DNA from 4 places in the Paenibacillus sp. J2L1-98 genome. Region 1 is predicted to be linked to each of the others. Evidence: riboswitches for the same ligand, from Rfam matches in the RefSeq annotation. Region 1 holds a riboswitch; each other region holds the start of a gene.
The links. A riboswitch is a leader RNA that binds a small molecule or an ion and turns the genes downstream of it on or off. The one in region 1 is predicted to bind cyclic di-AMP.
Positions count from the first base shown of each region.

Region 2: linked by a shared signal. The riboswitch ahead of AC0YNZ_RS03320 (APC family permease) and the one ahead of AC0YNZ_RS28745 (C40 family peptidase) in region 1 are both predicted to bind cyclic di-AMP.
Region 3: linked by a shared signal. The riboswitch ahead of AC0YNZ_RS10800 (hypothetical protein) and the one ahead of AC0YNZ_RS28745 (C40 family peptidase) in region 1 are both predicted to bind cyclic di-AMP.
Region 4: linked by a shared signal. The riboswitch ahead of AC0YNZ_RS27150 (ubiquitin-like domain-containing protein) and the one ahead of AC0YNZ_RS28745 (C40 family peptidase) in region 1 are both predicted to bind cyclic di-AMP.

Region 1 is NZ_JBWDNW010000030.1:31,743-35,934, reverse strand. Features, by position in the region: gene AC0YNZ_RS28755 (MFS transporter) at 1-21, shown strand, start outside; gene AC0YNZ_RS28750 (FAD-binding domain-containing protein) at 136-1,494, opposite strand; gene AC0YNZ_RS28745 (C40 family peptidase) at 1,672-2,127, opposite strand; cyclic di-AMP (ydaO/yuaA leader) riboswitch at 2,131-2,282, opposite strand; gene AC0YNZ_RS28740 (hypothetical protein) at 2,643-3,227, opposite strand; gene AC0YNZ_RS28735 (hypothetical protein) at 3,367-4,176, opposite strand.
Region 2 is NZ_JBWDNW010000001.1:707,828-712,019, reverse strand. Features, by position in the region: gene ilvD (dihydroxy-acid dehydratase) at 1-1,070, shown strand, start outside; cyclic di-AMP (ydaO/yuaA leader) riboswitch at 1,257-1,416, shown strand; gene AC0YNZ_RS03320 (APC family permease) at 1,632-3,449, shown strand; gene AC0YNZ_RS03315 (alpha/beta-type small acid-soluble spore protein) at 3,536-3,751, opposite strand; gene AC0YNZ_RS03310 (hypothetical protein) at 4,170-4,192, shown strand, end outside.
Region 3 is NZ_JBWDNW010000004.1:134,769-138,960, reverse strand. Features, by position in the region: gene AC0YNZ_RS10815 (GTP cyclohydrolase II) at 1-706, opposite strand, end outside; gene AC0YNZ_RS10810 (DODA-type extradiol aromatic ring-opening family dioxygenase) at 738-1,502, opposite strand; gene AC0YNZ_RS10805 (winged helix-turn-helix transcriptional regulator) at 1,650-1,979, shown strand; cyclic di-AMP (ydaO/yuaA leader) riboswitch at 2,133-2,294, shown strand; gene AC0YNZ_RS10800 (hypothetical protein) at 2,300-2,725, shown strand; gene AC0YNZ_RS10795 (SDR family oxidoreductase) at 3,025-4,095, shown strand; gene AC0YNZ_RS10790 (winged helix-turn-helix transcriptional regulator) at 4,142-4,192, opposite strand, start outside.
Region 4 is NZ_JBWDNW010000026.1:9,720-13,911, reverse strand. Features, by position in the region: gene rsmA (16S rRNA (adenine(1518)-N(6)/adenine(1519)-N(6))-dimethyltransferase RsmA) at 1-203, opposite strand, end outside; gene rnmV (ribonuclease M5) at 208-756, opposite strand; gene AC0YNZ_RS27150 (ubiquitin-like domain-containing protein) at 881-2,029, opposite strand; cyclic di-AMP (ydaO/yuaA leader) riboswitch at 2,277-2,459, opposite strand; gene AC0YNZ_RS27145 (TatD family hydrolase) at 2,643-3,416, opposite strand; gene AC0YNZ_RS27140 (HD domain-containing protein) at 3,434-4,192, opposite strand, start outside.

The DNA of each region.
Region 1 (4,192 bases):
GGTGGGGCGCAAGGGAGCTAGGCCGCTGCTCATAATACATGCGAAAAACCTCTATATCCGCTGTTTCGAAGCGGGTATAGAGGTTTATTTATATGGCAAATAAGAAATCGTATGCTGTTCAGTCAATCATTCGGATTATGAACCCGCCCGCTGCTTAAGTATCGTCTTATATACCTCGATAGCTCGTGCCCGGGACGCTTTCAGATCAACGATGGCGCCGCTTTGCGGCTTATGAATCTCTTTGTCCGTGAGATGGGCTAAATGAGGCAGCCAGTGCCGGATATAGCTGCCGCTGGGATCATGCGTCCGCGACTGTGTCTCCGGGTTCATAATGCGGAAATAAGGCGCAGCATCATAGCCTAGCGATGAGCACCACAGCCAGCCGCCGCGGTTAAGCGTATTGTCATAATCGCTTAGGTGCAGACGGAAATGCTGCTCGCCAAGCGTAAACGGGCACAGCAGGTTTTTAGTTAAAAACATGGCCGCAACCATTCGCAAGCGGCCTGGCAGCTCACCCGTACGGTTCAGCTGCGTCATGGCCGCGTCAATAATCGGAATGCCGGTCGCAGCAGCTGCCCACGCCTGCAGATGAGTATCCGAGAGCGGTGACAAATCAACCAGCTGTTCATATCGGAAGTAATCATCATGATACATCGCTTGGTACAAATAGAAATCACGCCATGCCAGCTGGCGAATCCATGTCTCGGCCCCGGGCAGCCCTTGCGTAAGCTCGTAGGCGTGGCGGGCCGAGATGGCGCCGGTGTTCAAGAAGCGGGCGAGACCGCTGGCATAATCGTCCGCGTAAGCGTCGCGGCTATTTGCGTAGGAGGCGAGGCGCTCACGCGCGAAGCGATCCAGCTTGATTAACGATTTTTGAGCCCCTTCAACACAAGTGCCGCCAAGTGCGCAAGAAATAAACTCTGGCAGCGCGAATGATAGCGCGACCTTGCTGTTCATTTCTCTTACGGTAGACAGCTCCTGAATCATTGTTCCGCTCATTGGACGATAGCATTCCCGCATATAGCTGCTCCACATGCGATAGAAGGGCGTAAACACTTTATAAGGCGCAGGCCGCCGTGCGAATGCAGGAAAAGCTTCTAAATCAGCAAGCGGCGCATCTGCAATCGACATCCAGCGCCGGCCCAGCCTGCGCGCTGCCTGCTGCAGCTGCTCATCGCGCCTAAGCGAGTAGGGCGTGTAGTCCGCATGAACGACGACTTCTTCGATGGGATGCGTTTGCAGCAGAGCTTCGGTAATCAAAACGGGATCCCCGTACAGCACATGCAGTTCTTTGTCCGCATTGGAATAGCTGTGCAGGAGTGAAGCGGCTTGCGCCAAAAAATTTCGGCCGCTGTGGCTGGTCAGCCGGCCTTCGCCCGTGAGGACGGGATCTATGATGAGCAAATGAATGCCATGTGTATCTTTGTTTTTCAAATAATCAAATGCGCGCAAATCTGCGGTGCGCAAATCCTTGCGGTGAATAAACAAATACATCGGCATTTCTCCTTCCTATACCGCAGAGCAGTGCGGCATAATCAGCTTGAAATAAAACAGCAAAGCCGCATGTCATTTGTCGACGGTGGACAAATAACTGCGGCTTTGCTGGGTGAGTCTACCCTTGCAACCCTCGATGAGAGGAGTTAGGTCACTCTATTGTCCGTTAGCATATGCTTAGAGGGAATCCGTATCCATGACACGACGGGCAGTCACGTAACGGTCTACATAATAGGAGGAATTAAGTTTGTCTGTTACAACGCCTCTGCTGGAGGACGAATGTGCAAACTTGCCATTTCCGATGTATATGCCAACATGGGAAACGGTGCTGTTGTTGCCACCGACTGTGTCGAAGAACACAAGATCTCCCGGAAGTAGGTCAGCCTTAGCGACCTTCGTGCCTGTTTTTGCTTGCGAACCGGATGTGCGAGGAAGGTCAACGCCCAATTTGTCGAACACGTAGCTCGTAAAACCGGAGCAGTCAAAGCCATTCGACGACGTTCCGCCGCTTCTGTACGGAGTACCAATAAGATCACTGATAGTTCCGTTCAGTTTTGAGTCTGCGAAAGCGCTACCCGCCTGGAAAGCGAGTACGAGAACGAGACCCAGGAGTAATGCGGTAATCTTCTTCAATTGTGAAACTCCTTCCAGTGCCGACGAGGTTAGCTGTGGGGTTCGGTTGAAGGCTCCCTATGATTCCTCAGGCGCTGAGAAAACTCAGACGTCGGAATCAATTCACCCAGAGTGGTTCCCCCGTTTCCCGATAGGGAATTAGGCAGTTTTTTCATGCTCCTGAGAATTATTCGATTATTTTCATTGATCTCCTGCCTTTACTGGCAAATTCTAATAATTCTCATGTAACCTTTTGACAATTTAGTTCGTTTAAACGACTTTTGTGTAATATAAACACTCATTTGTAGTCTTTTCTAGCTAAATGTGACGAAACTAATTCATTAATTATGTAGATATCATGTAAATGATACCGGATTGTCCCTGCGGCACCTCTCCGCGTAGATTAGCCTAAAGTCCCGAAAGCTGCGGTGTTTTACTGTTTACAAACGAAAGATTAAAAAAATTCATACAAAAAACCTCCGGTCAGCCGGAGGTTTTATTGTAGTTTCAGGTTTTACATCATTCGGATGCGCGCTTTATTTTGCGGTAATGACCTTCTCGGAGATGAGCTGCGGATCGCCGTTCTTTTGTTCCATCCAGAACCGCAGCTTGTATTTGCCCGAGTATTTAAAATCATAGGAGATGACTTTCGAGCTGAACCAAAAGGTGTCTTTTTCGACAAATTGCTTAAAATCAGCATCATCCTGGCTGCGGCTGTCAATCGTCGTTTCTTTATCGTTAGGGTCAACAATCGTGACCTTGAATTCGGAGATGGCGACATTCAAATTATCGATTTGCGCTTGTACTAAAAATTTCTGAACAGCCCCTTTTTCAACCTGTCCAAACATGGTTCGCTTCTCATTCATCAGAAACATATGGACGTTGGGCTTCTGAATGACCAGCTTCTTCTCGCTGCCCTTCCATTGAATGAACGCTTGCATGGAATCGCTTAAGGAACGGATATTGATGTACACCTTATCATCTACCAGTAAACCATCTTCTACCGATTGTTTATTATTATAAATCAGCGTTACTTTTTGGAGTAATTTGTCGGCTGCAACGAGCGAACCCCCCGATAAGAGCAATACCATCGATATTATAATCAATTTTTTACGCATCATTTACATGTATCCCCCATTATTCATTTTCTTACAAATATTTATACAGAAATGTAATCATTTAGTTGCGGTCGGTTTTGAAATAAAAAAAGCCCCGTATCCACGGGCGAACCGTGGAGCCGAAGGCTTCTTCATCCTGCGTTTATTTCGATTGCAGGCATTCATATTGCGAGGCTATGGTCCATACCTTCATGAGCGTACGAATCAGGTGATAGCCCTGATGCAGGATGAGCGCGAACAAGCCGGCCCAGAGCATCGATATGCCGGTGACTACGAGTCCTGCGGCAGCTCCGATCCCCCACATGATGAGTGAGATGGCCGCATAGGAGAGAAAGTTCCGGAGAGCGTGCCATAAGGAACGGAATACGCCTTCGCCGGATGCAGCGCCGAACTGCATGGCTAGAAATAACAAATGCAGCACTGTGCTCCACAGCAGCCATAGTGATGCGCCAGGCAGCACCGCTTGCAGCAGTTCCGGGATGGAGCCGCTCTCCAGAAGTGCGTCGAGCGAGCGGGGCATCAGCCACCAGGCAGGAGCCAGCGATAAGACAGCTTCTATCCAGTAGAGCAGGACAACGGGCTTCCACGTTTTGCGGATGCCCTCCAGAAACCGGGTTCTCCCCTCCGATCTCGTTTGATTGAGCGAGTAGAACAAGCCGGCGTTAAACAAAGGCGTCAGCAGCATCCTGGCAAACAACAGACCGCCTAACGTCCAGACATACGGGGTGATCAGATCGGTTTTGAGCAGCTGGAATTGGGCTTCGGTCATGAAGAGCTGAGCAGCCGTATCAGAAGGATAGGAGCCCGGGTACCGCCGCAGCAGCGGCGAGACGACCGAGTCAATGAAACGATAAAGGAAAAATCCCCATAGCAGCTGATACAGAAACAATAATATAACAAGGTAAAAATGTTTAACCGCTAGCCGCCAGCCTTGCTTCAAATGTATTTTCATTGTTAATCGCTCCTTG
Region 2 (4,192 bases), on a different contig from region 1:
TGGCGTCTGCGGTCGAAGCTTTAGGGATGAGCTTACCCGGATCTTCATCCACGCCTGCCATTTCTTCCTATAAAGCAGTTGAATGCGCAGAGGCGGGAAGAACCGTTATCAAGCTTCTTGAGAAAGATATACGGCCGCGCGACATTATGACAAAAAAAGCGTTCGAAAATGCAATCACCCTCATTATGGCCCTTGGGGGATCAACGAATGCTCTGCTTCATCTCATGGCAATGGCGCACTCGGTTGAGGTTGATTTAACTTTAGACGATTTTGAACGGATTCGTAAACAAGTGCCTCATCTTGCTGATTTAAAGCCAAGCGGCAAATATGTCATGCAGGATCTGAATGATAATGGCGGCGTACCGGGCGTTATGAAAATGCTGCTTGAAAAAGGTCTGCTCCATGGCGATTGTCCTACGGTCACAGGAAAAACAATTGCTGAAAACTTGGCTGAAGCACAGCCTCTGAAAGAAAATCAACAGGTCATACGTCCGTTCGAGAGTCCGCTGAAACCAACGGGTCCACTGGTTGTGCTGAGAGGCAATCTTGCTCCTGAGGGCGCAGTGGCAAAAATGTCAGGTTTAAAAAAGCTGAAATTCTCGGGCCCCGCACGCGTCTATAATAGCGAGGAAGAAGCGACAATAGCCATTTCGAATGACGAAATCGTTAAAGGGGATGTGCTGGTCATCAGGTACGCTGGACCAAAAGGCGGGCCCGGTATGCCGGAAATGCTTTCGGTAACCGCATTAATTATAGGAAAAGGCTTAGGCGGCGAGGTTGCTCTGCTTACAGACGGACGGTTCTCGGGCGGTTCGCACGGCTTTGTTGTAGGTCATGTATCGCCGGAGGCTCAGGTAGGCGGGCCGATTGCATTTTTGCAAGAAGGGGATATGATAACCATTGACAGCGAGGCGCAGGAAATACAATTTGATATCACGCCACAGGAGCTGGAAGCAAGAGCAAATCATTGGATCAAGCCTCCGCTTAAATATAAATCGGGTGTGCTTGCCAAGTATGCGAAGCTCGTATCATCGGCATCAAAAGGTGCAGTAACGGATCTTGAGATATAATCTCAAGATCCGTTACTGTGAGATGGAGCATTAGAACGATATGGAAAGATTGAACGGGATGTAAGCGTTTAATCGATTATACAAGGTGATATTTCAAATCAATTTGATTGTATCTGTTCCTTTACAACACTTTTTGGAAGGAGTATGATTCAATTCGTGATCAATCATCATATCTTGTTCAATAATTAACCTTTATCGCTGAGTTCTGAAGAAGAAACGGGGGAACCATAGAGGACAGATCAACCGATCTGATCTCAGGGGTGAATCACTTGGCTTTTGTTAAGTGTAGGGCGACTTTTGCGCCCGAATCCGACAGCTAACCTCGTAAGCGTCCAGAAGAGGAATTATTCACGACCTGCCAAACTATTTTGGTAAAGCCGTGGGAAAGTCCTTACTTTCCTGCGGCTTTTTTTTGTCCAAAATTATGATTTACTTGTGTTTAAATGGTTTAAATGGCTGATGAATAGGTGTATAACAAATGAACGGGCGAACAAGATATATGGAGAGTTTGATCACGGTGTTTAATTTTAAATATCCAGTGATAAGAAATGGGGCATCATCATGGTAAGCAGATTTAAACGATTACTAATCGGACGTCCAATGAAAAGCACAGAAATCGAAGGTGAAAAGCTAAGCAAGCTTAAAGCGCTCGCCGTATTGTCATCAGATGCGCTCTCATCGGTCGCTTACGGCACGGAGCAAATTTTGCTTGTGTTAATGGCGGTAGGATTTGCAGCCGTTTGGTATTCGATTCCGATATCGCTCGCTGTGCTCGGACTGTTATTAGTCTTAATTTTATCCTATCGTCAGACCATCTTTTCTTATCCGACGGGTGGCGGCGCTTATATCGTAGCCAAAGACAATTTGGGCGTTTCAACAGGTCTGTTAGCCGGTGGTTCGCTCCTTGTCGATTATATTCTAACGGTTGCCGTCAGCACATCTGCCGGTACAGACGCTATTACTTCAGCTTTTCCATCTCTTCATGATCATCGTGTTTTAATTGCGTTAGTGATGATCTTGGTGCTGACCATTATCAATTTGCGAGGAATTACAGAGTCCGCATCCGTGTTAGCATTTCCGGTATATTTGTTTGTAATAGCCATTTTCGTGCTTATCATTTCCGGTATTATCAAATATGCAGCCGGAGGCATTCATGCCGCTGCTCCAGAGATGGGCGCAACCGTCTCGAATATCAGCTTGTTTTTGTTATTAAAGGCATTTAGCTCAGGGTGTTCGGCCCTTACCGGCGTTGAAGCGATGTCCAATGCTATTCCTAACTTTAAACAGCCGGCTGAACGCAATGCGGCCGCTACTCTTATTATGATGGGTACGATTCTCGGTGCGATGTTTATCGGGATCAGCCTGCTTGCCTATTGGTACGGCATTACTCCGAATGAAAAAGAAACGGTTGTTTCGCAAATTGCGAATGCAACATTCGGCAGAGGGGTAATTTATTATAGTATACAGGCAGTAACCGCTCTGATTTTGTTTCTGGCAGCCAATACAGCTTATGCTGCTTTCCCATTGCTCGCCTTCATGCTGGCAAAGGATAAATACATGCCGAATATGTTTATGGCTCGCGGGGACCGTTTAGGATTTTCAAATGGCATTATTATTTTAGGCGTCTTATCGGCGCTGCTTGTTATTGCTTTCCACGGCAATACCGAAAATTTAATTCCGCTGTATGCGGTAGGTGTATTTATTCCATTCACCTTATCCCAGCTGGGGATGATGGTACGCTGGTTGAAATTGAAGCCAAAAGGCTGGATATTTCCATTCATCATTAACACGGTCGGGATGTTGACGACGCTTGCGATCACGCTGATTTTCATCTTTACGAAGTTTAGCCACGTGTGGATGGTATTTATCTTTTTGCCGATCGTTATTTTTATCTTTTTCGGTATTCACCGCCACTACCGGAACATGGCGGACGAATTGCGGATTAATATGGCAAAGGATAAGCCTGTCATAAAAGGAAGCACGATCGTAGTTCCAATTGCGGGAATTACCCGTGTCGTTAATCATTCGTTAAGCTATGCCAAATCATTGACGGAAAATGTAGTTGCCGTATACGTCGGATTTGATGATGAGGATATTGAGCGGATGGAGAAGAAATGGGAAGAGTGGAATCCCGGCGTCCGTCTTATCGTACTTCGCTCAAGTTATCGGAGCATCATTAGGCCGTTAATGAGATTTATTGATACGATTGAATGGAAAACTGCCGAAACGGATCATATCACCATTCTCATTCCGCAATTTATTACCAAGCACTGGTGGCACTATTTTCTTCACAACCAGACGAGTTTAATGCTCCGTGCATATTTATTTACACAAAAAGATGTGGTCATCGCGACAGTACCTTATCATCTTCAAAAATAACGGCCCTAGTTAGATGATTTCACAGAAATCAAGTGAATGTAAAAAACCCCTCCATGATCTTGAGATCATGAAGGGGTTTCCATTTATTAGAATTTACGCTGACCTAATTGTTGTTCTGCGATTTGAACCAGCTTCTTAGTAATATATCCCCCGATAGAACCTGCATCACGAGTCGATAAATTACCGTTGTATCCATCTTGTGAAAATGTAACACCCAGCTGTTGTGCTGCTTCAGTTTTCAATTGTGCAAGTGCTGCTTTTGCTTGCGGTACTACTAACGTGTTTGAATTTCTTCTGCTCATGTAAGTTCACTCCTTCGTTGGATGTAAGGTTATTATGTGGTGTATTTGTAAATGTATACATTCAAAGAGAAAGATTTTTCTAGCAATTTTTCCCATCTGTAAGAACATCATTTTTCGCAGAATCACGTACCTTAAATAGGTTGATCTCATTTGATTTCCTCAAGAATTGTTGGGGTATGCCCTAACTAATTATGGGGAGCTCTCCTTTAATAAAGGAGATATAATGGAAACTTCAGAGCGATACATAGGAGCGGATGGGTGCTGTCAAGTACTATGGAAACATGGTACTAGGTGGACTAAATGGATTCCTGTATAGTTACATTATCCGCAATCAACAATAGATCGTGTTTTCCGGCAGGCAGCTTGAATGTTATGGACTGCTGTCGGACAGGGGATGGCAGGAGGGTGAATAAGTGTAGTGATGAAGACAATGACCATGAA
Region 3 (4,192 bases), on a different contig from region 1:
ACCGGTTCCTTTTCGTTTGAATATATTTCTCGTTATAGACGGAGGAGTTGCCCCATAACGGCACTCTTCCGGCAACGTTCATACCCGATTTGCGCAGCGCGTCCACTTTACGCGGATTATTCGTAATGATCGACACCGGCAAAACGCGCAGCAGCTTAAGCACGGCGATGGCATCGCTGTAATCGCGCGCATCATCCGCAAAGCCCAGTTCCGTATTCGCGTCAACCGTATCAAGGCCGTCCTCCTGCAGCAAATAAGCGATCGCTTTGCTGAACAACCCGATTCCCCGACCCTCATGGTTCGCCAAATAAAATAGTGCTCCCGAGCCGTGCTCGGTAATAATCCGCATCGATTGCTTCAGCTGGAAGCCGCAATCGCATCTTGCGCTCCCGAATATATCTCCCGTATGGCAGATGCTGTGCATCCGAATGAGCGCATCTTCATTATTTTCGAAATCGCCATATACGAGAACGCTTGATTGCTGAAGATCGGCATAGGAGAAGCGGTTCAAATCTTCAACCAGCTGCTCGGGAGACTTCTCCTCGCCTGCCTCCTTGCGAAGCCAGCTATACCAATGAAACACCTTCGTTTCGCCGTCTAACTCTACAGGAAGCTTAACCGGCCCAATGACATAAATATCGTGGCTTCCGCTTTGCGTACGTTTTAATTTATCCTTAATAATGGCTGCGATATTTGGTTTGATCATGCTTATTCACCTTCTCTAACTGTATATAAAATTAAAATTGCATGGATAAGTAGCTCAGTGTGCCGAATTGGTAGCTTCGATAAATAACCTCCGGCGTCGCTTCCGCATGGCCGCTTCCAAGCGCGATATATAAAGGAACAAAGTGCTCTGCGCGGGGTACAGCCATTTTAGCATGCGGAGCAAGCTGTTCATACTGAAATAGAGAATTTAAATCCTGCTTATTCATTTTTTCGATTAGCCACTCATCAAATTCGACTGCCCAGCTCTCCGGCTCCTGCTGTCCCCATTTCACCACCCTCAGATTATGGACGGTTACGCCGCTGCCGATCAGCAAAATATTTTGCGAGCTAAGGCTGCGCAGCGCTTCGCCAATCCGGTACTGCTCCTCTGCGGAGCGGTAAGGATTAACGGAAACTTGCACGACCGGGATGTCCGCCTTCGGAAACATATGCTTCAGCATCGTCCATGAGCCGTGATCGAGTCCGCGATTCGTATCATAGGCTGCCGGTATGCCGCTATCCTTCAGCAATTGGCCGACAAGTGCAGCTGCCTTAGTAGATCCTTTCGCTGGATACTTAACCTTGTACAGCTCATCGGGGAAGCCGTAAAAATCGTAAATCGTCTCGTATTCATCATCCTTGGACGAGATCGTAACTACCTCGGTCTCCCAATGCGCGGTGAAGATAACGATGGCATCCGGATTCAAGCCCGCTCCTGTTTGCTCAAGAAACCTGCTATATTCATTTTGCTCGACGGCGAGCATCGGTGATCCGTGTGCTAGAAATAAGGGCTTCATTGTTGTGCCTCCTTCAAATCACTTACTATTTGTAACTAATTATAATTTTATAACTAAGGATAGTCAAGTAATTAACAATATTCAGGTTTGCTTGTATAAATAAGATATTGAGGTTATACTTAATAGAAGTAAAAAGAGGTGATACGCATGGATCAATCTAACCTATGTCCCCGTTTCCAGAAGGGAATGGACATCATCAGCAGGCGTTGGACCGGCCTAATCATAAATCAGCTTTTGTCCGGCCCGCAGCGATTCTGCGCCGTACAGTCCGCGCTCCCCATCAGCGGCAGACTGCTGTCGGAGAGATTTAAGGATTTAGAAAATGAAGGTATTGTCGACAGGCATGTTTACCCCGAAATACCTGTTCGCATAGAGTATTCATTAACGGAGAAGGGCCGCGCACTCGAGCCGGTCATCCGGGAAATACAGAACTGGTCGCAGGACTGGGTAGAGGTTGAGCCAATTACAGAAGACTGACCGGGCCGTTTCGAACAAAGGGATGATCTGACAAGAGGTACTTGTCGATCATCCCTTTTTTAAGCTCTCGGCAGTCATGAATGCCCGCCAGCCATTATCTCTGAATTTTTCATAAGATTTACAGCGAAGCGATTGGGGGTTATAATAAAGAGTACACTATTAACGCTGAATTTTTCGAATGAAAAAACGGGGGAACCAACGCGTACGTTCGATAACGTTTCGCAAGGGGTGAATCCAGGGATTTGTAACCCTGGTAGGGCATTCTCTCTAGCCCGAATCCGGCAGCTAACCTCGTAAGCGAACAAAGGAGAGATTTTTTTATGTTGACAAATTGTGAAAACCAGCATTATTTCATCACCGAACAATCCCCCTATTTATCCGTCACACGAATCGAACTATTCGTCATTCCAGCTATCGCCGTCGACTCGGCAGGCCATCGTATATGTCTACGTTTAACAAGCAATCTGGGATTCGGCTGGAGCGAGCTATTCGCCTGCGATAACGAAGATGCGATTGACTTGGAACGATGGAGCGACCTGCTTCAAAGCTTTATCGGCAGCGTCCCTCTCCCGCCTCTAAACCATTTTCAGTATGACAAGACGGATCGGGACGGACGCATACTCAACCTATTCGCCACAGCCGTCAATCATGTCCTGGCACATGCGTCCGATTCGTCACCGTTCAAAAGCGATCTTGAAGAATCTGTTTTGCGTCAACGTGCTGTCTCTTACGTCTCTTTGGATTAACGGTCTTCATAACAAAAATAGACAGTCCAGAACAGGTTCCACGTTCTGGGCTGTCTTACTGTTAGCGTCTCTGCATCCCGGTAAAGGCTCGCGAGAGCTGTATTTCGGAAGCCGGGTTAGCGTATTACCTCCAGAGCAGCTTTCCCCTGCGAGTTATTCTTCCCCACATAAATCCTTCGATATTACTGCTTAATTACTTTAAAGTGCTTACGTCACTTCAAAGTGCGTACTTCACAGCTCCTATTTGTTGAGGCAATATAAGTCTGAACAAAGCACAGTGCAGAAGGAGCTGATTCGCAATGAATACTGAATCTCCAAAAAATCGCAAAGTCGCCTTAGTCGTAGGCGCAAATGGTGTTATTGGGAGCAACCTTATCGATTACCTCATCACTCTCCCTGATTGGGACGTAATCGGCATATCGCGCCGAGGCGGTGAGTCTAGCGGCCGTGTCCGGTATATTGCTGCAGATCTGCTCCATGCAGACGAAACCCGTGAAAAGCTAAGCGGTTTAACCGAGGTTACACATATTTTCTATGCCGCCTACCAGGACCGTCCAACTTGGGCCGAACTCGTTCAACCTAATCTCGCCATGCTAGTGAACGTCGTAGAAGCTATCGAACCAATCGCATCGGGCTTGAAGCATGTCAGCTTAATGCAGGGATACAAAGTATACGGCGCGCATCTCGGACCCTTCAAGACGCCGGCCCGCGAGTCAGACGCTAACCATATGCCGCCCGAGTTCAATATTGATCAGCAGCAATACTTAGAACAAAGACAAAGCGGCAAGACTTGGACTTGGTCGGCGCTCCGTCCTTCTGTAGTCTGCGGCTTCTCGCTTGGAAATCCGATGAACCTCGCCATGGTTATTGCGGTCTACGCTTCCATTTCGAAGGAGCTTGGACTTCCGCTCCGGTTTCCGGGAAAGCCCGGAGCTTACAACAGTCTCTTGGAGATGACAGATGCCGGGCTTCTTGCAAAAGCAACCGTATGGGCGGCGACAGATGAGCGCTGCGCCAATCAGGCATTCAACATTACGAACGGCGATTTGTTCCGCTGGAATGAATTATGGCCAAAGATTGCTCACTACTTCGGCTTAGAGACAGCGCCTCCGCTGCAGATGTCATTGGACATTGTTATGTCGGACAAGGAGCCGTTATGGGACAAGATGGCCGAGAAGCATGGGCTTGCCCGGCATTCCTATAAAGAGGTATCCTCATGGCGATTTGGCGATTTCGTGTTCTCATGGGATTACGATTTCTTCGCCGACGGAACGAAGGCCCGCCGCTTAGGCTTTCACGAATTCATCGATACGGAAGCGATGTTCATGAACATCTTCGACGACTTCCGAAGGCGCAAAGTCATACCGTAAAAGATCTGTCATAAAAAAAGCCGGCCTGCAGAATAAGGTCGGCTTCTTAACTATTATTGACGGCATCAAGCGGTGGATTGGCCAGAACGGCAGCCTT
Region 4 (4,192 bases), on a different contig from region 1:
GCGCCCTTTGTTTCATCAAGCTCGGCAGCCGCTACGATGTTGTTCAAAATATTTTGGTCAATCAGAAAGTTTTGTCCTAAGCTCTTCTTGAAAGAGAAGCCGTATTTGGCAATGATCTCTTTGGTCCGTTTGGGCGTGGCCACCTCTACCGAAGCCGATTTTACCGCTGTCTTGCTTTGCTCAGTATGCTCTTGTCCGCTCATCCCGCTATCCCTCCAGTTCCTCTTCCATTTGACGGAACGCCTCCGTAAATTCTGCTTTGGAAATTCGAAAGCTTGTACAACGTTTATAAAACTGCTTGCCGTTCGCATAACCGATGCCAAGCAGCTTGCCTATAACCAGGCGCCGATTGGACGCGTCCGGATGGACGATTAGGCCTGCATCCATTAAGTCTTCCCAGCTAATTTCTCCCGCTCCGTCCGCCGACTCTGTACGCAGCTCTGAGAGCGCTGTACGAATCGCTTCGGGACTCGCGTTTTCAATGCCGATATCCCCTTTGTACAAAGCTTTCTCCTGCGGTAAAAAAGCATGCTTGCACCCGGGTGCGTGACGGGCGACTATTTTGCGGATACGTTCTCCCGCATGGTCGGGATCAGTAAATATAATGACGCCGCGACGCTCGTTCGCCAGCGCGATTCTTCTCAGCACGTCCTCACCGATGGCCGAGCCGTTCGTCTCTATGGTATCCGCATCTACCGCCCGTTTTATTGCTACGGTGTCATCTTTACCTTCAACGACAATGATCTCTTTGATCATCAAGATCATTCCCTTCTTTATAAATTCTAATAAGCCCGCAAACATGCAAAAAGAAGAGGCAGTGCCTCTCCTTATGATGGCATATTTAATTAAATATTACGATAAAATGATGGTAACCCGCTCATCAGCTTGAGGTAGGTCTATTCGGCCCCAGCACATATACAGTGATGCCTTTCTTTCTGCCGAACTTGTTTGCAATCTTAGTGCTGTCAAAGTATACATCGATTTTGTTGCCTTTAATCGCGCTGCCCTTATCCTCAGCCCGGCGGAAGCCAATGCCTTCAATGTAAACCCACCAGCCAATCGGAATAATCTCAGGATCAACGGCTATAGTCCGTCCCTCTTGCACACGGGCTCCTGATGCTGTAATTCCGTATTGCGGATGGCTTTCATCCTTGCCTGTAGAAGCTACGCCTGCTGAGTAAGCAGTCAACGTGACGTTCTTAAGCACTTTCCTTGCCTTAAACGTGACACCGCTCTTCGTAAGCGAAGCCATGCTTGTGCTTCTGTTCGAGAGAACCGTTACCTTAGGCTCTTCCTTCTTCGTTCCGATAGCGATAACCTGATCAACAGCCGCCGTCTCGACAACCTTGCTGACCATCTTCTTCGAAATGAGAACTCCGTCCTCATACTGCTTCTCGATATGTTCTACAATAAGACCTTGTTTACCGGTTTGCACGAGCTTTTCCTTGCCCGCTTCCAGTGTCGGATCCTTCTTCTTCACGATAGAGAATGGCATCGCGCGTTCCGTTTCCGATACTTTCGTGTCGACGCGCACTACTGTTACCGTCAATTCCGCATTTACTGCGGTATTAAGCGGCGGTACTACTTTATCTTGACTACGAACTGGAATATGTAATTCCTCGATCGCTGCCTTTACTGTTCTCTCTGTCGTGTACACAGTAGAGGTCTTGCCATCAGCTTTCACAATTACCGGTACCGCATGAGTTACCTCGATACGATCTCCGTCCTTTATTGCCGCATTAAGCGGTTTAGACACCTCATCATGTGGTCCAATTGCGATAGCTTGTTCATCCAGTAGGCGTTGCAGGACCCATTGCTTCGTTTCCACAATGGTTTCTTGTCCGTTCACTACTACGGAGACGCTTTTGACAGCCGTTCCGTACAACAACACCAAAAACATGAAAGTCATAGCGATTGAGATAGTAGCACTCAAAAGAATCAAACGCAAGTTTTCACGCTTCCATCGCAATGCGAAAGACATGCTGGATGATCGTTTCCCATGGGTGTCCTTAACCTGGAGTATTCCCACTTCATCGGTCCTCCTTCATAGCCCCGCCGCCAAGTTTTACGCATGATACAACTGACGCGACTATAGTATATTGGCGTGCAAGCACGCAATCCAGAACTGCTGCCGAACCTCCCACCCCCATCTTTAATCCCTATGTCGACAAATTCCCGATTATTCGAAAATAAAAAGAAGCCGTCGACAGAGGATCTGTTTCGTGGCTTCCCGGGTATTACTACTCTGGGATACGGAAAAATGGATGCACGAGGTTGATCACTCTCTATAAACGCTTACGAGGTTAGCTGACGGATTCGGGCAAGAGAGTCGCCCTATTCGTTACACAATGCTCATGGCAAAGGCTCCGAAATTCACCCCTGAAGAATTCAAAATGCGGTATAAATTCCCGCATCTGGTTCCCCCGCTCTCCAAAGTGGAGATTAAGCGCAAACTGGAAATCCAATACAAAATGTTATGCTCTGAGTTGAATCATACCCTCATACGAGGTCAATTGTAAAGATACGATAAAAGACGATTTAAGCGAAAAAGGTGAATAAAGACGGAAAAAATAAGCGATAATCGATATAAAAATTAGTTTTTACGCGATAAAGGTCTTAAATTCTCCTCATTTCTCTCATTCTCAGACAATACCAAAACATTTTTTACCGTTTTCGGTCGTAATTGCGCCTATTTCTTCCACCGTTTTGCCTAATAATTCCGCTGCTGTCTCTGCAACTAAGGACACATAGGAGGACTCATTTCGCTTCCCTCTGAACGGGTGAGGGGCCAAATATGGAGCGTCGGTTTCAATCAAAAGCCGGTCGAGCGGAACCTGTTTAAGCACCTCTTTGGGCACCCTTGCATTTTGGAAAGTAACAGGTCCTCCGAACGAAATATAGAAGTTCATATCCAGGCACCGTTTTGCGGTTTCCCAGCTGCCTGAGTAGCAATGCATGACGCCTCCGACCTCGGCTGCATTTTCCTCTTGAAGAATTCGGACAACATCCTCGTGAGCATCGCGATTGTGAATAACGACCCTCTTCCCTACTTTGCGCGCAAGACGGATCTGTTCGCGAAATACACGCTGCTGAACGTCTTTAGGCGAGGTATCCCAGTGATAATCAAGACCGATTTCGCCGATGGCAACAACCTTCTCATGCGCGCATAGCCGTTCAATCCATTCTAAATCCTCCGGAAGCATATCTATGCTGTCCACAGGATGCCAGCCGACAGCCGCGTAAATGAACTCGTACTGCTCGGCGAGCGCGATCGTCGTCGGAATCGTTTCACGGTTAAAGCCAATATTGAGGAGCATATGCACGCCTGCATCTTTTGCGCGCTGAATGACTTCGTCACGATCTTCATCGAACTTATATGAGTCTAAATGGGTATGTGTATCGAAAAGTAATGTCATATTGATGTCAGGCTCCTTCAGTCGAGTTTGAACAATTTTTTCAAAGAATCAGGTATCCGGTTCATATTTTTTTTGAGCGGCTCTTCCGGGTAGTACAAATGGTATTGTCCCTGATGCAGACCGGTAATAGAGCGAACAATGTCGGATTTGGCAGAAATTTCACTTATTTCATCCTGCCCGTCTAACAACAAAATCGGCGCTTTTTCTTTCTTTTCGCCATCTTTTTTATCAGGTCGATATACGTCGTATGGCAGGTCAAACGGGAAATCAATCTCCATATGATAATCCGGATTCATTCCAATAGAAGAGAAACAATCACTAATTTCATTTAATAGCGTTTCATCGGGATTTTCAATGGTTATGTACTTATATAAATGACGGTGCAGAAAACGGTCGCACAGATCGCTTAGCAGCAAATCCTGCTCCTCCGCCCATTGCGTGAAGGCAGTCTGAATGAGTGCTTCATCCAGTTTCAGATAATCATGCACCGTCATCGTATTATGAAGCAGCACCTTAATCGAGCTTGGCATCCAATTAAATACATAGCCACCCACATAAAGCTCCTGCGCTCTACGAAATATTTGACGTAAAATAATTTCAGAGCTTCTTGTAACTGGATGGAAGTAAATCTGCCAATACATTTGATATCTGGACATCAAATAATGCTCTACGGCGTGCATTCCGCTCTCTTTTACTACAATTTGCCCTTTATAAGGGCGTAATACGCGCAGTATCCGCTCTAAATCGAAAGTACCGTAATTTACACCGGTAAAATA